DNA from 3 places in the Mesorhizobium sp. WSM4847 genome. Region 3 is predicted to be linked to each of the others. Evidence: predicted binding sites of a transcription regulator. Region 3 holds the regulator's gene; each other region holds the start of a gene.
The links. The regulator PhoB, encoded in region 3, activates phosphate uptake and scavenging genes when phosphate is short. The targets are predictions, from matches to a motif close to TGTCATNNANCTGTCAT.
Positions count from the first base shown of each region.

Region 1: a site for PhoB is predicted at 1,797-1,813, ahead of phnF (phosphonate metabolism transcriptional regulator PhnF). Genes of this name have one in related genera too.
Region 2: a site for PhoB is predicted at 2,076-2,092, ahead of AC0L28_RS05820 (alkaline phosphatase D family protein). Genes of this name have one in related genera too.

Region 1 covers NZ_JBVVPY010000002.1:347,466-350,738, forward strand. The annotation lists gene AC0L28_RS04375 (carbon-phosphorus lyase complex subunit) at 1-638, opposite strand, end outside; gene phnH (phosphonate C-P lyase system protein PhnH) at 640-1,251, opposite strand; gene phnG (phosphonate C-P lyase system protein PhnG) at 1,251-1,715, opposite strand; gene phnF (phosphonate metabolism transcriptional regulator PhnF) at 1,839-2,588, shown strand; gene AC0L28_RS04395 (zinc-binding alcohol dehydrogenase family protein) at 2,597-3,273, opposite strand, start outside.
Region 2 covers NZ_JBVVPY010000003.1:257,013-260,285, forward strand. The annotation lists gene AC0L28_RS05810 (TetR/AcrR family transcriptional regulator) at 1-518, opposite strand, end outside; gene AC0L28_RS05815 (MFS transporter) at 601-1,884, shown strand; gene AC0L28_RS05820 (alkaline phosphatase D family protein) at 2,164-3,273, shown strand, end outside.
Region 3 covers NZ_JBVVPY010000013.1:69,744-73,016, reverse strand. The annotation lists gene AC0L28_RS19710 (ROK family protein) at 1-774, shown strand, start outside; gene phoB (phosphate regulon transcriptional regulator PhoB) at 942-1,631, opposite strand; gene phoU (phosphate signaling complex protein PhoU) at 1,648-2,355, opposite strand; gene pstB (phosphate ABC transporter ATP-binding protein PstB) at 2,391-3,206, opposite strand; gene pstA (phosphate ABC transporter permease PstA) at 3,219-3,273, opposite strand, start outside.

The DNA.
Region 1 (3,273 bases), on a different contig from region 3:
GTGGAGTAGCCGAGCGCCAGCAAAAAACCCTCGTCGCCGCGTGACAGCGCCTGCAGGCGGATGTCGCGCGCCATCGGGAACTCCAGCGGCTCGCGGGTGATGTCGCCCGGGATATGGTCCTGCGGCATGTCGCCGTCGGGCTCGATCAGGCCTTCGCGGGCGAGGATGGCGGAGACACGCGGCATGGCGTCCGCGTCGGTGGCACGCTGCAGCGGCTCGGCGACGTCGCCACCGGCGGCAAGCTCGGGATCGAGCAGCCGGTGGGTGTAGTCGAAGGTCGGGCCGAGAAGCTGGCCGCCGGGAAAATCCTTGTAGGTCGCCGACACGCGCCGCTCGACCAGCATCGCGCCGGTGTCGATCGCCTTGGTGTAGCCGAAGCGTGGCAGCGTGGTGCGATAGGCGCGAACCAGGAAGATAGCCTCGATCATGTCGCCGCGCGCCTGAACGATGGCCAGCGCCGCCAATTCGCGGTCGTAGAGCGAACCTTCGCTCATCACCCGGTCGACGCCGAGCGCCAGCTGCTCGACGATCTGGTCGAGGCGAAGCGCCGGCACGGAACGGTCGCCGCGGCGGCGGTCGGCGAGCAGGGCGTGGGCGTTGGCAATGGCCGCTTCACCGCCTTTTACCGCGACATACATATCACGCCTCCATCGTCTTGATGCGCGTCGTGCGCGGCAGGCAGGCAACGCCTTCCGGGGTGGCTAGGATAATGTCGACACCACGGGGGAAACGCTGATTGTTCTGCTTCCATTGTTCGACGAAGTGGCGCGGCATCTGCGCCGGCGCGATTGTCGCGGTTGTTTCGATGCCAGGACCTTCGAGCAGCAGCGGCGCGCCTGAGACGAGATCGCTGACCTGCAGGATCAGCGTCGTCGAGCGGTCGGGATAGTCCTGGGTGCCTTGTGAAAAGCCGTCGAGCGCCATCATCTCGGCCGGCGTGGCGATCAGCGCGAAATGCGCATCGGCTGGCGTGTGGGCCAGTGGCGCGCCGGTGTGGAAGCCGAGCCAGGATTTCATCGCTGCTGGGGCCTGCAAAACGAGGTCGAGCCAGAGCGGCGTGTCGTTGTCGCACAGCGCCAGCGCGATGGCGCCCGCGGTGGCCGACAGCGGCGCCGGTGGGCGGGCAAAGACCGGCAGAGGCTGCAGGGTGCCCGGCCGCGCCGTTGCGTCCATCACGGCGCGGAACACCGTCTGGGCGTCGAACACCGGATTGGCAAAGCCGCCCTCGATCGCTTGCGTTGCGATATCCATCAGTCTTCTCCGCGTACCATGGTGAAGAAATCGACCTTCGTTGCCGCCGTCTCGGCGCGCCGCCGCTCACGTCGGCTGGCCAGTGCGGTCTGCAGCGGCGCAATGAGTTTGCTCTCGACCTCGTTGCGGCGGATGGGATCCTGCCAGAGCGCGTCGGCGATCGCCGCCAGTTTTGCTTTCTGCTTGTCACGGCCGAGCGCATAGCAGTGGCCGACTTCTCCCGAGGCAAGCCGCACCGTCGCGCGGGTGACCGTCGCCTCGCCGACGTTGAATGGTGCGCCGCCGCCGCCGATGCGGCCACGCACGGTGACCAGGCCGGTTTCAGGGCCGCGCAGGAGTTCTGCTTCCGAAGGCAGGCCGGCTTCGTTCCAGAGGCGGACGATATCGTCGCCGGTCGATTGCGCCAACGTTGCCATGACGGCCTTGCGCTCAAGCTGCTGATCGCGCGCTTCCTGTCCTCGCATGGTTGACATTCCCTTGCATCGAAAATTCGTCTATTGATATAGACAATTATACAAATTATATCTATTTTCTAAAGCGTGTCCATGACGGACGGATGACAGCGCGAAAAAGATCGGGGCAAAGAAATGATCGGTCAGCAGATGGCCAGCAGCTTGGAGCGGCGCAGCGGCGTCTCGCTGTGGCGGCAGATCGCCGACCAGATCCTGCATTCGATCGCCGTCGGCGACTTTGCCGAGAATGCTGCATTGCCACCGGAAGTTGCACTGGCCGAGCGCTATGGCGTCAACCGCCATACGGTGCGCAGCGCCATCGCCGCACTGGTGCAGGATGGCGTGCTCAGGGCCGAACAGGGGCGCGGCACCTTCGTGCTGTCGCGCAAGCGCCTGTCCTATCCGATCGGCGCCCGCACCCGTTTTTCGGAGGGCTTGCAAGGGCAGGCGTCGGAGCGCCGCAGCGTGCTGCTCGAATCGGCGGTCGAGCCGGCCAGCCGGCGCGTCGCCGAAGGGCTGGGGCTTGCCAGGGGTTCGACTGTCATACGCCTCGAGACACGCGGCGAAGCCGATGGGCAACCGGTCTCGCGTGCGACCGGCTGGTTCGACGCGGCTCGCTTCGCCGGCATCGATGCCGCCATGGCCGAAACCGGATCGGTGACCGCCTCATTCCGGGGTTTCGGCATCGGTGACTATCTCAGACAATCGACGGTGTTGTCGGCCCGCCACGCGGACGCCGCCGACCTTGCCGATCTTAATCTGCAGCCCGGCGCTATCGTGCTGGTCACGGTCGCCGTCAACGTCACGCCGGACGGCCAGCCGATCCAGTTTGCCGAAACCCGGTTTCCGGCTGAGCGGGTCGAGCTCAAGATATCGGCGCTTTAAAGTCCGGTTCATCCGACCTGGATGACGGCCTTGATCAGGCCGGATTTCTCATGCGCCCAGCGGGCGAGGTCGCGCGGTGTATCCGAAAGCGTCGTGCGATGGGTGACGAGCTTTGCCAGCGGCACAGCACCATCGCGGATCGAGGCGGCGACATGGTCGAAGTCGACGCGCAGAGCGTTGCGGCTGCCGATCAGCGTCATCTCGCGCTTGTGGAATTCAGGATCGGAAAAGACGATGTCGTCCTTGACGACGCTGACCAGGACCAGCGTCCCGCCATGCGCGACATGGGCGAAGGCTGACTGGACGGACTGGGTGTTGCCGGTGGCATCGAAGACCGCGTCAAAACCTTCGCCGTTGGTCGCCTCGCGAACTAGATCGGTCGCAGACTGCCGTGATGCGTCGAGGGTGGCGAAGCCGAGTTCGCTTGCGGCGAAGCCAAGCCTTTCCGCGCTCATGTCGAGCAGCGTCACGTCGAGACCGGCGATGCGGGCAAACAGCGCCGTGCCGAGGCCGATCGGCCCGGCACCGATGACCAGCGTGCGCGCGCCGGGATCAGCCAGCGAGCGCCGCACGGCATGCGCCCCGATCGCCAGGAATTCGACGGCGGCGGCATCGGTCAGCGACAGGCCGTTGGCCGGATAAAGATTTTGCGCCGGCACCAGGATCCGTTCGCACATGGCGCCGT
Region 2 (3,273 bases), on a different contig from region 3:
CCACTGATATAGGCGCCTTCGATCAGGAGCAGCAGCCCGTCGCCCAGCGTATCGGCGTCGCCGGCACCCATTGCCGCCGCCATGGCGCGCAGGCGTCGGCGCAATTCCTGCTTGTTGGCCTCGCTCACCACGCGGGCCGGGTGGCCACGTTCGGGATATTCGACGGCCGCATTGGTCATGCCGCAGCCGCGATAGTCGGGCTTTTGCGTGCGCTTGCCGATGCGGGTCAGGAAGGCGGCGATCTGCGCGCGCGGATCGCCGGGATGGGCAGCCACCGCCGCGTCGAAGCGGGCCCAGAACTCGAGGTCGTATTGCCGCAGATAGGACGCGGCCAATTCGTCCTTGGACGGAAAGCTGCGATAGAGGCTGGGCTTGGTGACGCCGGCGCGCCGCACGATCTCGTCGACGCCGATCGCCCTGATGCCTTGCCGGTAGAACAGGTCGCGGGCAACGCGAAGGATTTTTTCGCCCGCGCGGGGCCGTTCATCCGCTTTGATCGCTGGTTCAATGCTTTTCATTCTTGGACGTGCCGTTGCCTGCTTGACAATGTTACCGATCGGTACGTATGCTCCCATGCATTGAAACGTACCGGTCAGTAACATGATAGCTCGATCCCGCCCGTTTGGCCAGCGCTATGCTTTCGTCGTGGTCGCCGTCATTTTCCTGTGCCTGCTGATCGCGGCGGGCCTGCGGTCGGCGCCGGCCGTCATGATGCTGCCGCTGGAGGAGAGTTTCGGCTGGCGGCGCGATGTCGTCTCGCTCGCCGCGGCCATCGGCATCTTCCTCTACGGCCTGACCGGGCCGTTTGCCGCGGCACTGATGGAACGGATCGGGCTGCGCCGCACGCTGCTGGCGTCGCTGGTGCTGATGTCGGGCTCGACGGCACTCAGCCTGTTGATGACCCAGCCCTGGCACCTGCTTCTCACCTGGGGCGTATTCTCCGGCGTCGGTTCCGGCGCGGTCGCCACGGTGCTCGGCGCCACCATCGTCAATCGCTGGTTCAAGACCAATCGCGGCCTGGTGATGGGGCTGATGTCGGCCTCGGCCGCCACCGGCCTGCTGGTGTTCCTGCCGTTGCTCGCCGCGCTCGCCCAGTCGGGCGGCTGGAAGCCTGTCGCCATCGCCATTGCGGTCGCCACCGCCTGCCTGGTGCCGCTGGTCTGGCTGCTGGTGCCGGAACGGCCGTCCGCGATCGGCATAGTGCGCTACGGCGCTGAGGCCGACGACGTGCCGCCGGTTCCGCCGGCCTCGCAGGGCAATTTCCTCTCCCACACGTTCAGCACGCTGCGTCGTGCCGCCGGCACGCGGGTGTTCTGGTATCTGTTCGCCACTTTCTTCATCTGTGGCTTCACCACCAACGGACTGGTCGGAACGCACCTGATCGCGTTTTGCGGCGACATGGGCATCGGCCAGGTGCAAGCCGCCGGCCTGCTGTCGCTGATGGGCATCTTCGACCTGATCGGCACGACGCTGTCGGGCTGGCTCACCGACCGTTTCGACCCGCGCAAGCTGCTCGGCGTCTATTATGGCATCCGCGGCCTGTCGCTGATCTATCTGCCTTATTCCGGCTTTTCGTCGACCAGCCTGATCATCTTCGCCGTGCTCTACGGATTGGACTGGATCGCCACCGTGCCGCCGACGCTCAGGCTGTCGAACGAGGCGTTCGGCGACCGCAGCGGGCCGATCGTCTTCGGCTGGGTCGTCGCCGGCCATCAGGTGGGTGCAGCGGCGGCCGCCTTCTTCGGCGGCACCATGCGTGAATTGCAGGGCAATTACGAACTTGCCTTCCTCATCGCCGGTATGACGGCAATAGCCGCAGCCTGCATCTCGCTGTTGATCAACACCAGCCGTCCGGCCTTCGAGCCGAACCCGCAGGCGGCTTGAGCTGTGACGGCCGAGCGCTAATCTCCCCCCTTGAGGGGGAGATGGCCGCGAAGCGGCCAGAGGGGGTCGGTCCGACCGGGCTCGGCCCCTTATCGCAGACGCAGGAGGTTGGCGCTCCACGCGACACGATCCCCTCTGTCGCCTTCGGCGACATCTCGCCCTCGAGGGGGGAGATTCGCCAGCCTGTTGATCGTCAGAAAACCTTCATGGTTTCGAGATGTGCGTGAAACATTGAGGCTGGACCTTAGCGGCGACGTTTAAGCCATCCAGGAGACAGCCATGAACAAGATTTCGCGCCGCGCTTTTGTCACGTCGGCGAGCGCCGCCGGCCTCGTCGGCGTATCGGGCCTCGCGCTTCCCTATTATTCGCGCGCCAATCAGCGGCCCGCCTTCAGCCATGGCGTCCAGTCGGGCGATGTCGACGCAACCAGCGGCGTGGTGTGGACGCGGACCGACCGCCCTTCGCGCGTCATGTTCGAACTCTCGTCGACGGAGAATTTCGCCAATCCCTTGCGCCTTGCGCCGCTCGATACGTCGCCGGCCAGCGATTACACGGTAAAGCGGCTGCTCACCAACCTCACCTCCGACCAGGACATCTTCTACCGCATGGTCGCGGCCGATCTTGCCGACATCAACGCCGTCTCCGAGCCGATCATCGGCCGCTTCCGCACGGCGCCGGCCTCGAAACGCGACATCCGATTCGCCTGGTCGGGCGATACCGCCGGCCAGGGCTGGGGCATCGACGACACCGGCATGAAGACCTATGCCACGATCGGCAAGCATACGCCCGACTTCTTCCTGCATTCCGGCGACACAATCTATGCCGACGGCCCGATGAAGGACGAGGTCGAGCTGCCCGGCGGCAGCAAGTGGAAGAACAAGGTCCTCATCGACGAAAAGCGCAAGGTTGCCGAGACGCTGGACGAGTACCGCGGCCAGTGGAAGTACAACATGATGGACAAGAACGTGCTGGGGCTCAACGCCATCTGCCCGACCTTCTACCAGTGGGACGACCACGAGGTGGTCAACAACTGGTCGGATTCGAAGGACCTGAGCGCCGACGACCGCTACTCGGAAAAAAATATCCATGTGCTGGCGGCACGCGCGGCACGCGCCTTCCACGAGATGACGACGATCCGCTACGAGCCGTCGGAACCGGGCCGCGTCTATCGCAAGATCGCCTACGGGCCGCTGCTCGATGTGTTCTTCCTCGACATGCGCTCCTATCGCGGCGCCAACGGTCCTGGCATGCAGGATACGGTGACGCCGCAATCGCGCATCCTCGGCGAACAGCAGATGAAGTGGCTGAAGCGCGAACTGGCAAACTCCAACGCGACCTGGAAAATCATCGCCGCCGACATGCCGCTTGGTCTCGTCGTCTGGAACGAC
Region 3 (3,273 bases):
GATTCCCATGCGCGCGCCATGTTGTGGTCACCGATCACGCCGCAGACGAACATCGCCTTCGCCGACATTCTGGAACGCGAGTTCGGCATCCCGGCCATCATGGAGAACGACTGCAACATGATGGCCGTGGCGCTGCGCTGGCGCCACCCGGATCGCTACCGCGACGATTTCATCGCCATCCTGCTCTCGCACGGCATCGGTATGGGGCTGGTGCTGAAGGGCGAGCTGTTCACCGGCACCCACTCCTCAGGCGGCGAATTCGGCCACATGATCCATCGGCCGGGCGGCGCGCTTTGCCGCTGCGGGCGGCGCGGCTGCGTCGAGGCTTATGCCGGCAACTACGCCATCTGGCGCAACGCAAGGCTGTTGAGCGAGAACGCCGAGCCGGTCGCCGATGTCAGCGACGCCGAGATGCGGGCACTGGCGGCCCGGGCGCGCGAGACGGACGGACCGGAGCGCGAAGCCTACCGCAAGGCCGGCGAGGCGCTCGGCTTCGGGCTCGGCAGCCTGTTTGCGCTGATCGATCCGGCGCCGGTGGCCATGGTCGGCGCCAGCGCTGCCGCCTTCGACCTGATCGAGCCGGCCCTGCGCGAGGCCATCGCCCAGACCGCCGGCGGCCAGCATTCGGGTTTGATTTCCTTCGACACCGAGCCGAACGAGCTGCCGCTGATCCGCGAAGGTTGCGCCATGCGGGCGCTAAGCTTCGTCGACCAGGAGATTTTCGCGCCGAGCATCCAGGCACGAGCCGGCTCGGTCGGAAAGAACGTGGCTTGAAGGATTCCCGGGTCGCGACTTGGGGTGTGTTGAGGTTCAGGTCAGGCCGAGTCGAGAATGGCGGGTTCCGAGAACCGGAGCGGAGCGTACTCTTGGATGAGATGAGCACCGGAAGCGCAGGTATCAGCCGTTCGCAGGCCGGCATCACCTGAATATCAGCACATCCCCTAGTCTTCCCTGATCGCATAGCCCGCGCCGCGGATGGTGCGGATGACATCGGGCATGCGACCATTGTTGACCGCCTTGCGCAACCGGCCGACATGGACGTCCACCGTGCGCTCGTCGATGTAGATCGTCTCGCCCCAGACATTGTCGAGCAACTGGCTGCGCGAGAAGACCCGGCCCGGGTGGCGCATCATGAATTCGAGCAGCCGGAATTCGGTCGGCCCGAGCCGGATCTCGCTCTTCTTGCGATAGACCCGGTGCGATTCACGATCGAGCATGATGTCGCCGACCTTGAGCACGCTGGACAACACTTCCGGCTTGGCGCGGCGCAGCAACGCCTTGACCCTGGCCATGAATTCCGGTGTCGAGAACGGCTTGACCAGATAGTCGTCGGCTCCGGTCGAAAGGCCGCGCACCCGGTCGCTCTCCTCGCCGCGCGCGGTCAGCATGATGATCGGCAGCCGCTCGGTTTCGGGGCGCACCCGAAGCCGCCGGCAAAGCTCGATGCCGGAAACCGCCGGCACCATCCAGTCGAGCACCAAAAGATCGGGCACGTTTTCCTGCAGCCGGATTTCGGCCTCGTCGCCGCGCGTCACCACCTCGACCTGATAGCCTTCGGATTCCAGATTATAACGGAGGAGGACGCCCAGCGGCTCTTCATCCTCCACCACCATGATGCGCGGCGCGATCATCGGCCGGTCACTCCTGTCATGTCGCCGGCGCCGACATCGTCGTTTCGTCGAGCTTCGGGCGATCCGCCGGCAATTGCTGCCCGGTCACGACAAAGTAGGCGTTTTCGGCGATGTTGGTGACGTGATCGCCGATACGCTCGAGATTCTTGGCGCAGAACAGAAGGTGCGTGCAGGCGGTGATGTTGCGCGGATCCTCCATCATGTAGGTCAGGAGCTCGCGAAAAACCGCCGTGTATTTCACGTCGATCTTCTGGTCGTCGGCGCGCAGTTCCTTCAACGCGCCGGCATCGCGCGACACATAGTGCTCGACCACGCCGCGCAGCTGCACAAGAACGAGGTCCGCCATCGCGTCGATACCGTGCGACAGATTACGCGGCGTCGCGCTCTGCCCGACTGCGCTGACCCGCTTGGCTATGTTCTTGGCCAGATCGCCGATGCGCTCGAGATCGCCCGCCATGCGGATTGCGCCAACCACGGCGCGCAGATCCTGCGCCATCGGCTGCCGCTTGGCGATCAGCGTGATGGCGCTGTCATCGAGTTCGCGCTGCCTCGCATCCATGATGGCGTCGTCCGAGACGACGCGCTGCGCCATCGCATTGTCCGACGCAAGCAACGCGCGGATCGAGGCCGCGACCATTGCGGCGGCGAGCTCGTCCATGTCGCGGATCAGCCGGTCGATGTGCTCCAGTTCCTCGTCGAAAGATGCGACGGTGTGTTCACCCATGGTGCTGTCCTCGTGTTCGAAATTCGCCGGACCGCTCAGCCGAACCGGCCGGTGATGTAGTCCTGGGTGCGCTTGTCGTCGGGGTTGGTGAACATCTTGTCGGTCGCGCCCTCCTCGACCAGATAGCCGAGATGGAACATCGCCGTGCGTTGCGACACGCGCGCCGCCTGCTGCATCGAATGGGTGACGATGACGATCGTATAGTTCTGGCGCAGTTCGTCGATCAGTTCCTCGACGCGGGCGGTGGCGATCGGATCGAGCGCCGAACAGGGCTCGTCCATCAGGATCACTTCCGGCGACACCGCGATGGCGCGCGCGATGCACAGGCGCTGCTGCTGTCCGCCGGACAGTCCGGTACCCGACTCGAGCAGGCGATCCTTGACCTCGTTGAACAGGCCGGCCTTCTTCAGGCTCGATTCGACGATGCCGTCCAACTCGGCCTTGCTCCTGGCCAGGCCGTGGATGCGCGGACCGTAGGCGACGTTTTCGTAGATCGACTTCGGAAACGGATTCGGCTTCTGGAATACCATGCCGACGCGAGCTCGCAGCTCGACGACATCGATTTTCGGATCGTAGACGTCCTCGCCGTCGAGCGTGATCTTGCCGCTCACCCGCGCGATATCGATGGTGTCGTTCATTCGGTTCAGGCAACGCAGGAACGTCGACTTGCCGCAGCCCGATGGCCCGATCAACGCCGTCACCTGATGCTCGCGGACATCGAGATCGACGTCGAACAGAGCTCGCTTCTCGCCGTAGTGAACAGAGACCTTTTCGCCCTTCATCTTGATCGAAGGGGCGTTGGTTGCGCTGCTCAGTTTCTGCTCGACGCCGGCTTCCGTCATGATGTTCATATCCTCTACTCCTTACCAGCGCCGCTCGAAGCGCCTGCGCAGTATCACCGCGATGGCGTTCATGATG